Regions from separate parts of the Cellulomonas sp. URHB0016 genome, predicted to be linked through region 1. Evidence: riboswitches for the same ligand, from Rfam matches in the RefSeq annotation. Region 1 holds a riboswitch; each other region holds the start of a gene.

Region 1 (4,633 bases):
TTGGCCTGCTGCTCCTTGCGGGACTCCCACGTGCCGCGGGTGAACGCGTCCTCGGTGAGGGCGGCGGCGCGCTCGCGCACCTCGGGGCGCACGACGCCGGGGGCGGTGCGGCGCGAGTTCACGGCGTCCGTGGCGGCGAGGAGCTGCTCGTGGATCGCCTCGCGGCCCTCGGTGAGGCCCTCGGCGAGCGTGACGACCTCGCCGACCTTCTGGTCGGCGAACGCGAGCCAGCTCTTCAGCGTCGCGTCGAGGTTCGGCTCGTCGGCCGTGTCGTGCGGGACGTGGAACAGCGACGTCGACGACCCGACCGCGACGGCCGCGGCGCCGAGACCCTCGAGCTGCTCGAGGACCTGGAGCTTGGCGTCGAGGTCCGCGCGCCAGATGTTGTGGCCGTCGATCACGCCGGCGACCAGCGTCTTCGTCTCCAGGCCGGGGACCTTCTCCGACGGCGCGTGGCCGCGGACCAGGTCGATGCCGATGGCCTCGACGTCGGTGGCGGCGAGCACCGGAAGCGCCGGGCCCAGGTCGCCGTAGGGGGCCGCGACGAAGATCGCCGGGCGGTCGGTGAGGTCGGTGGCGAGTGCGCGGTAGGCCTCGACGACCGCGGCGAGCAGCTGGTCGGCCGGCACCTCGATGGAGTCGGACACCAGGGCCGGCTCGTCGAGCTGGACCCACGTCGCACCGGCGGCCTTGAGGTCGCGCAGCAGCTCGGCGTACACCGGCAGGAGGTCCTGCAGGCGGTCGATGGGTGCGAAGCCCTCCGGCGAGCCCTCGGCGGCCTTGGCCAGCGCCAGGTAGGTGACCGGGCCGACGATGACCGGGCGGGTCAGCACGCCGTCGGCCAGTGCCTCGGTGAACTCGCGCACCGGGCGGTCGCTCGCGTAGCGGAACGCGGTGTCCGGGCCGATCTCGGGCACCAGGTAGTGGTAGTTCGTGTCGAACCACTTCGTCATCTCGAGCGGCAGGTCGTCGCCGCGGCCACGGGCCACCGTCGAGTAGCCCGCGAGGTCCAGGCGGCCGTTCTCGTCGACCAGGTCGGCGAAGCGGGCCGGCACGGCGCCGACCACGGCCGACGCGTCGAGCACGTGGTCGTAGAACGAGAAGGCGCTCGGGATGGCGGGGACGTCGGTCCGCAGGCCCAGCTCGGCCAGGCGGGTGCGCGTGCGGCGGCGCAGGTCGGCGGCGACGGCCTCGACCTCGTCCGCGGTGGAACGGCCGGCCCAGAACGACTCGATGGCCTTCTTGAGCTCACGGCGCGGCCCGATGCGGGGGTATCCCAGGACGGAGCCGGCGGGGAACGTGGGGGTGCTGGTCATGGTGTGTCGGTCCCTCAGAGGTCGGTCGTTGACGGATTGGGGTGACGGCGGGTCCGAGCTCCTCCGTCGAGGTCGGCGCCCTCGAGCAGGTCGAGCGCGGCGTGGTGCTGGTTGTACGTGTAGACGTGGATGCCGGGTGCCCCGCCGTCGAGGACGCCGTGGACCAGGTCGACGCTGGCGCGGATGCCCCGGCGGTGCCGGTCGAGCTCGTCGTCGGCCGAGCCCAGCAGGTCCAGCAGGTCGGGCGGCACCGGCACCCCGGTGAGCTCCTGCACGCGCAGCAGGCGGGCCGGGTCGGTGGTCGGGATGATGCCCGGGATGATCGGGATGGTGACGCCCGCGTCCCGTGCCTCAGCGACGAGACCGAGGTAGGCGTCGGCGTCGAAGAACACCTGCGTGATCGCGAAGTCCGCGCCGGCCTGCTGCTTGGCGAGCAGGCTCGCGACGTCCTGCGCGCGGGTGCCGCCGGTGGCCGCGTTGCCGCGCGGGAAGGCGGCGACGGCGACCGACAGCGGCCGGACGCGGGCACGGACCGCCTGGGAGGGGCTGTCGGCGCACCGCTGCTGCTCGAGGTCGCGGAGCAGCTCCACGAGCTCGCTCGCCGTGTTGAGGCCGTCGGGGTGCGGCTGCCAGTCGTCCTGGTCGGTGGGCGGGTCGCCGCGCAGCGCGAGGAACGACCGGACTCCCTCGTCGAGGAACTCCTCGACGATCGTGGTGATCTCCTCGCGAGAGGTCCCGACGCAGGTCAGGTGGGCGATCGGGTTCAGCGACGTCTCGCGCAGCAGCCGTCTGACGAACGCGCGCGTGGTGAGCCGTGTCTTGCCGGCGGCCCCGTAGGTGACGGACACGAAGTCGGGGTGCACCGCCTCGAGCGCCTGGATGGTCGCCCACAGCCGCGGTGCGGCGTCGGGGTTGCGCGGCGGGAACAGCTCGAACGACACCGTCGGCCGGTCCACGGCAGCGCGCGGGCGCGGCGACTCGGCGACGTGGACGCCGGTCACACGCTCGCTCGCGGTCGCGGCGGTCGTCGTCGCACTCACAGGGCAGCCCGGGCGCACCGGTGGTGACACCGGCGGGTGCGGGGTCGGGGGTCAGGCACAGACATGTCGCTCTCCATCGACCCTGGCGGAAGCACCCACACCCTCGACGAGGAGGGGGGTTGCTGCGGCGTCGTCGAGCCAGGTCTCTCGGCCGCTCTGGATGGTTGCCGCGATGCTACGCGACGACCACATGCTGAGCAACCATGTTCGCTCTGTGAGACGGAGGTGTCCGCTGCGTGTCCCTCCGCCGATGCGGCCGTCTGCCCGCCAGCCGCCGCACTCCGCTCGCCGGCCCGGGCAGGATGACGGCGGCCGTCCCGGCCCAGGGTAACGAAGCGCTCCGGTCTGTGGCGGCGCCAGGCGCCGAGGCCACGGGCCCGATCGGCGTCGGCACCCCGGACCGCTGGGACATGGAACATCGGCAAGCGACCCATACGGGCGTCCAGTACCTCCTAGTATCCGCACCGAAGATGTTCCGCTGCGCGGTGGGTCGTCCTGCCGGCGGACGGTGCGGTCACGTCCCGGCCGCGTGTCGTCGAGGAGGTCATCGTGCCGGGTGCAGTCGTGAGGAAGGGACTCGTGCCGCTGCTGGCCCTGGTCCTCGTGGGGACGACGGCGTCGGCCGCGCCCCTGACGAGCGGGGCGACGGCCCCTCTCCCGGGCTGCCCGGGATCGGTCGAGACCGACGCGGCAGTGGACGCGCTCGCATGCGACCCGGACGGCGCCGGCTTCGACGCGCTCAGCGCGTCGGGCGAGACGGCTCGGACCAGTCCGCCGTCGACCTCGTGGGACGCCTCGAGCCCTCCGTCGGCCGGGCCCCGCCTCCGCACCGGTGCGCGGCAGCGTCTCGCCGACGAGCCGGCTGTCCAGCGCGCGGCCGAGGCGACCGGCGGCCGTGCGCGCCTCGCGTCGGCACCGGTCGGTGCCGAGACCGTCGCGGCGGCACCCGTCGAGGTGTCCGACAGGGCGGTCGTGGCCACGCTCGGCGACATGCTGCTCACCGACCCGGACACCGTCCGGCCGGTCTCCGTCGACCCGGGCGTGAGCGCCTCGCTGCAGCAGGACGCGACGGCGGGGTCGGCGTACGCCGAGGGCGTCGGGCTGTGCAGCACGGCGGACGCCGCCGGCTCCTCGTGCGGTGACACCGTCACGACGCAGCTGCGGCCTTTCCCGTGGCGCGGGGGCACCAGGGCGGAGACCAAGCACGGACCGTACCCGCCGGCCGGTCTGCGTACGGAGAATCCGCGCACTGCGTGCGTGATGGGGGAGGGCCGGCCGTTCATGCGCTCGGAGACGCCGACACTGGTGGCGACGCTTGCCCACCCGGACGGCACCTCGCTCTACGGCCGGTTCGACGTGTTCGACGTGATCGACGGCGCGGCGCGGGGTGTCGTCTGGACCGGGAGCACCGCTCCTCAGGGTTCGGGCGCGGAGCACAAGGTCACCGTGAACGCCGAGGTCCTGCGGGACGGGCACACGTACCGCTGGCGCGCCCTTGCGTTCGACGCACGGTCCGGTGTGGGCATCTCGACGGTCCCCTGCGAGCTCACCGTGGACCTCGTCGCCCCCGACTCGCCGTCGATCACGCCGGTCCAGGGCCAGCCAGGTGTGTACGACAAGGACGTCGCCGGCGGCGGCATCGGGCTGACCGGCCAGTTCACCCTGTCGCCGGGCTCCTCGAGCGACGTCGTCGCGTACAAGTACTCGTTCGACGGCGACGCCATGGACCAGACCGCGGCCGTGTCGCTCGGTGGCAGCGCGACGATCTCGTACACGCCGACGACGGCAGGCCCGCACGTCCTGTACGTGGAGTCCGTCGACAGGGCAGGCAACACGAGCCCCACGCCGATCCATCGGTTCATCGTCAGGTAGCGGCTCGACCAGGTGATGACGTCTCCGCCACCGGGTCCGGCACCCCGGTCGGCGGTTCCTGCTGACCGTGAGCTGGTCCGGCAGGACGCGGGGTGATCGCTCGTCACACAGCAGCCGGGTGACACGGTCGTCGGGTGGTGGGCTCCGCGGGAGAGGATGGGCCCATGTCAGCGACCGTCCAGGCCAAGGGGATCGGTGCCGGGTTCGGCGATCGTGAGCTCTTCTCGAACCTCGACCTCGTCGTCGCCCCGGGCGACGTCATCGGGCTCGTGGGACCCAACGGGGCCGGCAAGTCGACCCTCCTGAGGATCCTCGGCGGCCTGCGCACCCCCGACGCCGGCTCGGTGGCGGTCTCGCCCGCGCACGCCCAGCTCGGCTACCTCGCCCAGGAGGTCGAGCGCGTCG
Region 2 (4,633 bases), 560 kb from region 1:
AGGTGCACCGGGTCGTCGCCGACGGGTCCGGCGTGCTGCTCGAGACGTCCGCCGGAGCGGTCCGGGCACGCTCGGCCGTCGTCGCGGTGGGCGCGTGGACGGCGGGGCTCGTGGGGCCGCTGCTCGGGCTCGACCTGGCCCCGTCGCTGATCGTCACCCAGGAGCAGCCCGCGCACTTCCCGCTGCTGCCCGGCGCACCCGACGAGGGCGCGTGGCCGTCGTTCACCCATCAGCCCCTCGACCCCGCGCCCTGGCCGAGCGGCACCTACGGGCTCGCCACGCCGGGTGAGGGCATCAAGGTGGGCTTCCACGGCGTGGGACCCGTCACGGACCCCGACCACCGGTCGTTCACGGCCGAGCCCGCTCAGCTTGCCGACCTGCAGAGGTATGCCGAGCTGTGGCTGCCCGGCGTCGACCCGACCGTCCCTGCGCCCGTCTCCTGCACGTACACCACCACACCGGACAGCGACTTCGTGCTCGACCGCCGCGGGCCCGTGGTGGTCGCCGCCGGGTTCTCCGGCCACGGGTTCAAGTTCGCACCCGCCGTCGGCCGGCTGCTGGCCGACCTCGCGACGGAACCGGCCGACGAGCCCGCGCACGCCGCACACCCCGCGTTCGCCCTCGCCCGCCTCGCCGGCGCCGTCCGCCCCGCCCGCCTCGCGGGCCCTGTCCGCCGCGTCAGCACCGCCGGCGCCGTCCGCTCGCTCAGCACCGCCCCCCTGGAGAACCGATGACCGGCCACCGCCCCGTCCCGCTGTCCGTGCTCGACCTCGCCCCTGTCCGGGCGGGCGGCACCGGTGCCGAGGCGCTCCGGGCCGCCGTCGACCGGGCGCGGCTCGTCGAACGGCTCGGCTACCGCCGCGTGTGGTTCGCCGAGCACCACCTGGCGGCCGGGGTGGCGTCCGCCGCGCCGGCCGTGCTCGCGGCGCTCGTGGCGGGTGCCACGTCGACGATCCGGGTCGGGTCCGCGGCCGTGCTGCTGGGCTCGACGAGCCCTGTCGTCGCCGCGGAGCAGTTCGGGACCGTCGCGGCGTTGCACCCCGGCCGCGTGGACCTGGGCCTCGGCCGGTCGTCGTTCCCGCCGCCGGCCCCGGCCGGCACCGCGGACGGTGCGGGTGCGGCACCGACCGCCCGCAGAACCCGACCGGCACCCACGCCCGAGCGCGTGGTCGACGGCCTCCTGGTCCCCGCGACACCGCCCGTCGCGTTCGACGAAGGTCCGCTGCTCGAGCGGATCCTCGCGCAGGTCCGGTTCGTCGGGGCGGGTCGCGCCGCCGGGTCGTTCACCGCCGAGCTCTCGACCGTGCTCGACGTGGTGCGCGGCGCCGCCCGGACGGACGTCGGCCGCCCCGCCACCGTCCCCGCCGCCCAGGGTTCGGACCTCGCCCTGTGGGTCCTCGCGTCGAGCGGCGGCGAGAGCGCCCGGGTCGCCGGTGAGCTGGGCCTGCCGCTCGCGGCGAACTACCACGTGTCCCCGTCGACGGTCCTGGAGACCGTCGAGCAGTACCGTGCCGCGTTCCGGCCCGGCGTGCTCGACGAGCCCTACGTGGTTGTCTCGGCGGACGTGCTGGCCGCCGGCACCGCGGCGCGGGCCCACGCGCTCGCCGACCCGTTCGCCGAGTGGGTCCTGTCGATCCGGCGCGGCGAGGGCGCGATCCCGTACCCGGCACCCGGCACCACGACCCGGTGGGCGGACCGCCCCGCGGCCGAGCAGGACCTCGTCCGTGACCGCGTCGACACCCGTTTCGTCGGGACGCCCGACGAGGTCGCTGCCGGACTGGCCACGCTGGCCCGCGTGACCGCCGCCGACGAGCTCCTGCTCACCACCATCACCCATGACCCGGCCGACACGGCACGCTCGTACGAGCTCCTCGCCGCCGCCTGGCCGGCCACGTCGACCCGCCCGCTGGCCACCACGACCGCCTGACGCCAGCTTCCGCGGACCCGCGCGTGCCCTGGGCCGGCCGCGGCACGTCGCTGGTGAGAACGGCACAGGGGGGCAAGACCGGCAGTTCCTGCCGCCCTTCACCACCAAGCACCGGTGTCACGGCCGGCCGGTGGGCCGGGCGGCCGGTGGGCCGGGCGGGCGGTGGGCCGGGCGGCCGGTGGCCGGGCGGCCGGGTGGCCCGGTGGCCGGGCGGCCGGGTGCGGGTGGCTGGTGGGAAGCGGGACGCCCGCCCTCCGGCCGTGCGGCCAGGGGGCGGGCGTCGTGGGTCGGGCGGTCAGATCGAGTAGTCGTCGCCGATCTGGTGGTACGTCCGGTCGTGGTAGACGAGCGGCCTGACGTCGTGGGTCCCGTGGGACAGGGCCCGCACGGACACCAGGTACGACCCGCCGACGGGCGTGCGCTGCACGACCCGGCCGCGGACCCACGACACGGCCCCGTCGATGACGGGCTCCCCGGTGTCGAGGGCGGTCCAGCCGCCGGCGGCGAACCGGTCGATGCCGTGGGTGGCGAACCGGGCGGACACGTCGTCCTGGGACCCGGACAGGAAGCTGATCGTGAGCGTCCGGGCCCGGGACACCGCAGGCCAGGAGGACGACGTGGACGCGAGCGAGAAGGCGAGCAGCGGCGGCTCGGCCGACACCGAGATCACGGAGGTGGCGGTGAAGCCCACGAGCCGGCCGGGACCGTCGACGCCCTCGAACGAGTCACGGCCGTCGTCGGACTCGGGCGAGGTGTCGACGAGCGCCACCACCGCGACGCCCGCGGGATGCCGGCGGAACACGTCCTTGTACTCGTCGGGCGTGAGCTGCGGCTCGTCCTGCTCGGCCAGGTCGGCGTCGAGGGCACGCAGGATCTCGGTGGTCATCGGAGCACCTCCGCGAGGGTCGCGACACCGCCCAGGGAGCGGCGCAGGGGTTCGCCGGCGCGGTCGATCCACCGGTCGACGGCCGGGTCGAGGTCGGCCAGGTCGGCCTCGGTGACGGTGAACGAGCGGGCCGGGACGGTCGCGCCGAGCTCCACGAGCAGGGGGCGCAGGTGCACCTCCCCGACGAGCGCGTGCGCGGGGTTGCCGGACACCACGACGGGCACGGCGGCGACCCCGGCGAGCCCGTCGGGGCCGTAGAGGTCGAGGAAGGACTTGAGGAGCCCGGTGTACGAGGCCTTGTACACGGGCGTCGCGACCAGCAGCACGTCGGCGGACGCGACGAGGCGCAGCGCCTCGTCGACGCGCGGCCGGTCGGCGGCGAAGAGCTCCGGTGCGAGGTCGGCCAGGTCGACGGTCGCGAACGGCACCGCCGGGCCGGACAGGTCCGACGGGTCGGGGGCGAGCGCCGGACCCAGCCGCCGGGCGAGGTGCTCGGCGGCGGCGCGAGTGCGCGACCCCGGTCGGGGGTTGCCGACCAGCGCCACGACGGACGGATGGGGGTGGACCACGGTGCAGCTCCTTCACGATCACGATTGCCGCACCCCGGGTGGGGTACGACCAGGTCATCTCCCGGAGCACCCCGTCGTGACAGGGGTTGCTGACCAGCGAGCCGGGGCTTCGCGCTGGTGCTCGTGACCTCGCCGCGGTTTGTACCAGCGGTTGCGGCGGCGGCAAGGGCTTGTGCGGGATGTCTCGCAGTGCGGACACCCGGAAGGCCGTCCGAGCGGACGGTGCGCGGCACCGCATGGGGCGTTGAGCCGTTCGAGTGGTCCGTTTCCTCCCGCATTGCTGTCCGGTTCGCCCGGTTCCACCATGGGCTGGCCGCGCTCGTCGTGCGGCGACCCGCATGCGCGACCGCTCATGCGTGCCGGACCGTGAAAGGCGCCCCCGTGAACGAAGAGCTCGTCTCCCCGATCCGCCGTGGCGCCCACGACATCGCCGTCGACCGTGAACGGATGCGCCGCCGCCGGGTGTACCGGCTCGCCGCCGTCCTGATCGCCGCGGAGGCCTACGTCATCGTCAGCGCCCTCATGGGCCGCTCGATCGTGCCGGCCGTTCCCGCGGTCGACCCGTTGGTGCTGGTCCCGGCGCTGTTCTTCGCGGGCCTGCTCGGGGTGATGCTCCTGACGACCGTCGGCACGTCGCGCTCACCGCACGTCATGTACCGGCCGGAGCAGGTGGACGTGCGGCTCGACGACGTCATCGGCATCGACCCGGTGCTGGAGGACGTGCGCCGCTCGATCGACCTGTTCCAGACGCACCGCCAGTTCGCGGACCAGATGGGCGGCACCCCGCGTCGTGGGCTGCTGTTCGAGGGAGCGCCCGGCACCGGCAAGACGATGACCGCGAAGGCCATGGCGGCCGAGGCGGGGGTGCCGTTCCTCTTCGTGTCGGCGACGTCGTTCCAGTCCATGTACTACGGCGCGACCGCCAAGAAGATCCGCGCGTACTTCAAGGCGCTCCGCAAGGCGGCCCGTGCGGAGGGCGGTGCCATCGGCTTCATCGAGGAGATCGACGCGATCGGCCTGCGGCGTGGCGGGATGCAGTCGGCGAGCTCGTCGGCCGGCGTGTCGGCCAGCGGCTCCGACCCCCACCGCGGGTCCGTCCTGAACCTGATGACGAGCGAGGGCACCGGCGGCGTCGTCAACGAGCTGCTCGTGCAGATGCAGTCGTTCGACGAGCCCACCGGTGCCGCCAAGCTCGGCGACAAGCTGGTGGCCCGCATCAACCTGCTGCTCCCGGCCCACCGGCAGATCCCG
Region 3 (4,633 bases), 770 kb from region 1:
ACCCTGGCCCGGCCTTCGGCTCCGAGCTTGCGGTGCGTGGTGGTCGCCGGGTGCGTGACCATCGACTTCGCGTCGCCGAGGTTGTTCGAGATGTCGAGGATCCGCAACGAGTCGAGCACCCCGAACGTGGCCTTCTTCGCCACGTCCACCGACGCCCCCTCGGGCACGCGCAGGTTGAACGTCACCACGGTGCCGCCGCCGGACTGCTGCGCGAGCGCGAGCTCGTGCTGCGGGTGGGACGTCAGGTACGGGTAGCGGACCAGGGACACCCCGGGCTGCTCCTCGAGCCACGTGGCCAGCCGCAGGGCCGACGCCGTCTGGTGGCGCACGCGCAGCGACAGCGTCTCGAGGCCCTTGAGCAGCACCCAGGCGTTGAACGCCGACAGCGACGGGCCCGTGTTCCGGATGAGCGTCTGGACGGGACCGCGGACGTACTCCTCGCTGCCCAGGATGGCGCCGCCGAGGACGCGTCCCTGACCGTCGATGTGCTTGGTCGCGGAGTACACGACGACGTCCGCCCCGAGGGTGAGCGGCTGGGAGAGCACCGGGGTGGCGAACACGTTGTCGACGATCACGAGCGCCCCGGCGGCGTGCGCGAGGCGGCTCACGGCCTCGATGTCGACGAGGTCCTGCATCGGGTTGGACGGCGTCTCGAAGAACACGACGTCCGCGGGGGTGGACAGCGCCTCCTCCCACTGCGAGAGCACGTGCCCGTCGACGTAGTCGGTCCGCACGCCCCACTTGGCGAGGATCTCGTCGAAGATCACGACCGACGAGCCGAACAGCGCCCGGGCGGTGACGACGCGCGAGCCCTGCTGCAGCACGGCGGCGAGCGCGGTGAACACGGCGGCCATCCCGGTCGCCGTCGCGTAGGCCGCCTCCGCGCCCTCGATCAGCCGCAGCCGCTCCTCGAAGGTCGAGACCGTCGGGTTGTTGTACCGCGAGTAGAGGAAGCGGTCCCGCTCGCCGGCGAACGCGGCCTCCGCCTCGGCGGCCGAGTCGTACGCGTAGGCCTGCGTGAGGAACACGGGCTCGGAGATCTCGTGGAACTCCGAGCGGACCTGCCCGCCGCGCACGGCGAGCGTGTCCGGACGCAGCGACGAGCGGTCGACCCGGCGGTCGTCCCAGTCGAGCGGACCAGGGACGCGGACGCCGTCCTGCCGGCCGCTCACAGCGCCCGCCACGGCAGGCCGGCGGCACGCCAGCCCTGGTGCCCGCGCTGCCCGTCGGGGCCGACGTCGCCCTCGAAGCCTTCGAGCACGTTGTAGGCAGGGCCGAGGCCCGCAGCCGTCGCAGCCTGCGCCGCGGCGATGGAGCGGACCCCGGAGCGGCACAGGAACACGACCGGACGCTCGTCGCCGGGCTCCAGGCCCGCCTCGCCGAGCTGCTGCAGGAACTGCGGGTTCGGGCGGCCCGACGGTGCCTGCACCCACTCGACGAGCGCGGCGCGCCCGCCGATCGCGGCGGCGTCCGGGATGCCGATCGACCGCCACTCGCCATCGGTGCGCACGTCGACGAGGACCGCGCGCTCGTCCGTCGTGAGCAGCTCCCACGCCTGCTGCGGGGTCAGGTCACCTGCGTAGCCCATGTCGCCTCCATCGGTCCTGGCGGTAGCACCCTCGGCCGGGCACGTGGTGTGCCCGCGGGTTGCTGCGGCGTCGTCGAGCCAGATCTCTCGGCCGCTCTGGATGGTGCGGGCGATGCTACGCGGAGCGGACAACACGCTCCAATTGGTGGACAGAGTGTCCCGCCATCCGAGACAGCCCGGGCGTGTCGTTGACACGACCGGGGGACCTTGGCGACCCTCGTCCCAGGTCATGAGTGCCAGCGTCAAGCCCCGGCTCGCTGGCCGGCAACCCTCCTCCGCGGTGGGGTGCCCCGGGTGACGACCTGGCTGGACGCCGCCCGGTGTCCGGCAAGCGCGGGGTCCACCACCGACGGTGTCCCCCTGAGCCTTCTGGAGGACCATCATGACCGTCACCGCCGAGCGCTCGTCGTGTGCCGGGGTCGCCGCCACCGCGTCGACCCCGCCGACCGTCCAGCCGCTGCTCCCCGTCGTCGGTGGCGACACGACCGTGCCGCTTGTCGACGGCACCCAGCGCGTCTACGCCAACCTCGACTACGCCGCGAGCGCCCCCGCGCTCGAGGCCGTCGCGGCCCGCGTCACCGAGGTCCTCCCGCTGTACGCCTCCGTGCACCGCGGCGCCGGCTACCTGTCCCAGGTGTCCACGGCCCTGTACGAGTCGTCCCGGCAGGCCATCGCCCGGTTCGTCGACGCGCGGTCCGACGACGTCGCGATCATCACCCGCAACACCACGGACTCGCTCAACCTGCTGGCCGGCGTCGTGCCCGCCGGCGGCCGGGTGCTCGTCCTGGACGTCGAGCACCACGCGAACCTGCTGCCCTGGGTGCACTCGGGCGGCGGCCACGGCAACACCACGACGATCCTGCCGATCGAGTCGACCGTCGCCGCGACGCTCGACTCGCTGCGCGCCGAGCTCGCCCGCCTGCCCTACGCGCTGGTCACCGTCTCGGGTGCCTCGAACGTGACGGGCGAGGCGCTGCCGCTGGACGAGGTGGTCGCTCTCGCGCACGCGGCCGGCGCCCGCGTCGCCGTGGACGGCGCACAGCTCGTCCCGCACCGCGGCTTCTCGCTCACCGCCACCGACGCCGACTACGTGGCGTTCTCCGGCCACAAGACGTACGCGCCGTTCGGTGCGGGCGCGCTCGTGGGCCGCCGCGACTGGCTCGACGCCGGGACGCCCTACCTCGCAGGGGGAGGTGCGGTGCGGGACGTCCGGTCCGACCGGACGATCTGGCAGCCCGCCCCGGCCCGCCACGAGGCCGGCTCGCCGAACGTGCTCGGAGCCATCGCGCTCGCGGAGGCCTGTGACCAGCTCGCGGCCCTTCCCGCCGGAGCGCTCGCCGCCCACGAGGACGCGCTGCGGACCCGGCTCGTCGACGGTCTGACGGCCGTGGACGGCGTCGAGGTGGCGCGGATCTGGCCCGACTCCGCCCAGCCGGTCGGGGTCGTCACGTTCACCCTGCCGGGGCACGACGCCGGCCTGGTGGCGGCCTACCTGTCCGCCGAGCACGGCATCGGCGTCCGCGACGGACGCTTCTGCGCGCACCCGCTGCTGGCGCACCTCGGCGCATCGGGCGGGGCGATCCGTGCGTCGGTCGGGGTCGGGTCGACGAGCGAGGCGGTCGACCGGCTGGTCGCCGCGCTGCAGGCGTACCTCACGACCGGGCCGACGTCGCGGTACGAGATCGTCGACGCGTGCTGGTCCGTCGTGGACGACACCCGCCCCCTCGTCGAGGTGCACGGCCTGGACCACCTGGCCGCGACCCGCCGCGGCCGCGTGCGGCCCCGCCCTCGACGACTGACCCGATGGCCGTCCTGCCGTTCCCCACATCGACCTGAGTGAAGTCCCCGACCCGACGTGCCGATGCGAGGGTGTGCGGCTGCCGCCCGGACCTCCGGTACCGGCGTCCGGACGATCGCCCCTGACCGTCACCGCATCACCTGCTCCGTCAGACGCCGGCCCCGGCGACCACATGAGACGAGGAACAACCGCATGAGCACCGTGTACGGCCAGGCCGAGAGCACCCCGACCGCCGGGTGGTACCCGGACCCGCACGTCCCCGGCACCCACCGCTGGTGGGACGGCGCCCAGTGGACGGAGCACACGCAGGAAGCTCCCACGCAGCAGGAGCCCACGCAGCAGGCGCCCACCGCGCCGGTGGCGCCGCACGGGCAGCCGACCCACCAGCAGGAGGACGCACGCGCGACCGCCGCCTACGCCCAGAGCGGCTTCCAGGCGCCGGGCACGAGCGACCGGCCGACGGTGCCCGCGGGGGTCCCCGGCTACCCGAGCATCACGGGCGGCGTGCCCGGGTACCCGGCGCCCGCAGGGGCGACCGCGGGGCAGCCCACCGGCGTCCCCGCCTACCCGTCCGGCCCGTCGGTGGCCGACTGGTCCGGCGCCGGCGCCGGGACCGGGCCGGTCGAGGCGCCCAAGAACGGGTTGGCGACGGGTGCGCTCATCGCCGGCATCGCCGTGGTCCTGATCCTGGTGTTCACGAGCTACGCGATCGCCTCCGGCCTGGCCGTGTTCGTCGGCATCAAGGCCCTCCAGAAGGCCAGGCGCATCAAGGCCGAGGGGTACCCGAAGGCCGTCGGCACGGCGCGGGCCGTCACGGGCCTGGTCCTCTCGGGCCTCGGCGCTCTCGTCTACCTCCTGTCGTTCGTCGGCGGCTGACGAGAGCACCGGGTACCGTCCGGCGCCTTGTGGCACCATCGCCGGATGCTGCACGACCTGACACTCGAGGGCTTCGGCGCGCGGCTGGTCCCGCTGGCCGCGTGCCACGCCCCCGAGCTCGCGGCGTTCATCGACGACGACCTGTGGCGCGGGATGACGTCCCCTGTGCCGGTCGGTGCGGCGGCGGTCGCGTCGGCGATCGCGGACGCGACCGCGACGCCCGGCCGGCTCGCGTTCGCCGTGCTCGACGCAGCGACCGGCGAGGTCCGGGGCAGCACGTCGTTCTACGACTGGGAGCCCCGGCTCGCGCGCGTCGAGATCGGCCACACGTACTACGCACCGCGGTGGTGGGGCACGTCGAACAACCCGGC

Evidence for each region. A riboswitch is a leader RNA that binds a small molecule or an ion and turns the genes downstream of it on or off. The one in region 1 is predicted to bind S-adenosylmethionine.
Region 2: another riboswitch for S-adenosylmethionine. It lies ahead of ACVW07_RS14535 (NADPH-dependent FMN reductase); the one in region 1 lies ahead of ACVW07_RS11945 (methylenetetrahydrofolate reductase).
Region 3: another riboswitch for S-adenosylmethionine. It lies ahead of ACVW07_RS15500 (aminotransferase class V-fold PLP-dependent enzyme); the one in region 1 lies ahead of ACVW07_RS11945 (methylenetetrahydrofolate reductase).

What each region holds. Positions count from the first base shown of each region.
Region 1 is NZ_JBSRZU010000001.1:2,602,419-2,607,051, forward strand. Features, by position in the region: gene metE (5-methyltetrahydropteroyltriglutamate--homocysteine S-methyltransferase) at 1-1,316, opposite strand, end outside; gene ACVW07_RS11945 (methylenetetrahydrofolate reductase) at 1,331-2,356, opposite strand; SAM riboswitch class I at 2,427-2,523, opposite strand; gene ACVW07_RS11950 (hypothetical protein) at 2,921-4,228, shown strand; gene ACVW07_RS11955 (ABC-F family ATP-binding cassette domain-containing protein) at 4,393-4,633, shown strand, end outside.
Region 2 is NZ_JBSRZU010000001.1:3,158,452-3,163,084, forward strand. Features, by position in the region: gene ACVW07_RS14520 (FAD-dependent oxidoreductase) at 1-734, shown strand, start outside; gene ACVW07_RS14525 (LLM class flavin-dependent oxidoreductase) at 731-1,927, shown strand; gene ACVW07_RS14530 (flavin reductase family protein) at 2,223-2,813, opposite strand; gene ACVW07_RS14535 (NADPH-dependent FMN reductase) at 2,810-3,382, opposite strand; SAM riboswitch class IV at 3,398-3,511, opposite strand; gene ACVW07_RS14540 (AAA family ATPase) at 3,764-4,633, shown strand, end outside.
Region 3 is NZ_JBSRZU010000001.1:3,368,692-3,373,324, forward strand. Features, by position in the region: gene ACVW07_RS15490 (O-succinylhomoserine sulfhydrylase) at 1-1,172, opposite strand, end outside; gene ACVW07_RS15495 (rhodanese-like domain-containing protein) at 1,169-1,588, opposite strand; SAM riboswitch class I at 1,593-1,695, opposite strand; SAM riboswitch class IV at 1,814-1,928, shown strand; gene ACVW07_RS15500 (aminotransferase class V-fold PLP-dependent enzyme) at 1,971-3,428, shown strand; gene ACVW07_RS15505 (DUF2510 domain-containing protein) at 3,579-4,262, shown strand; gene ACVW07_RS15510 (GNAT family N-acetyltransferase) at 4,308-4,633, shown strand, end outside.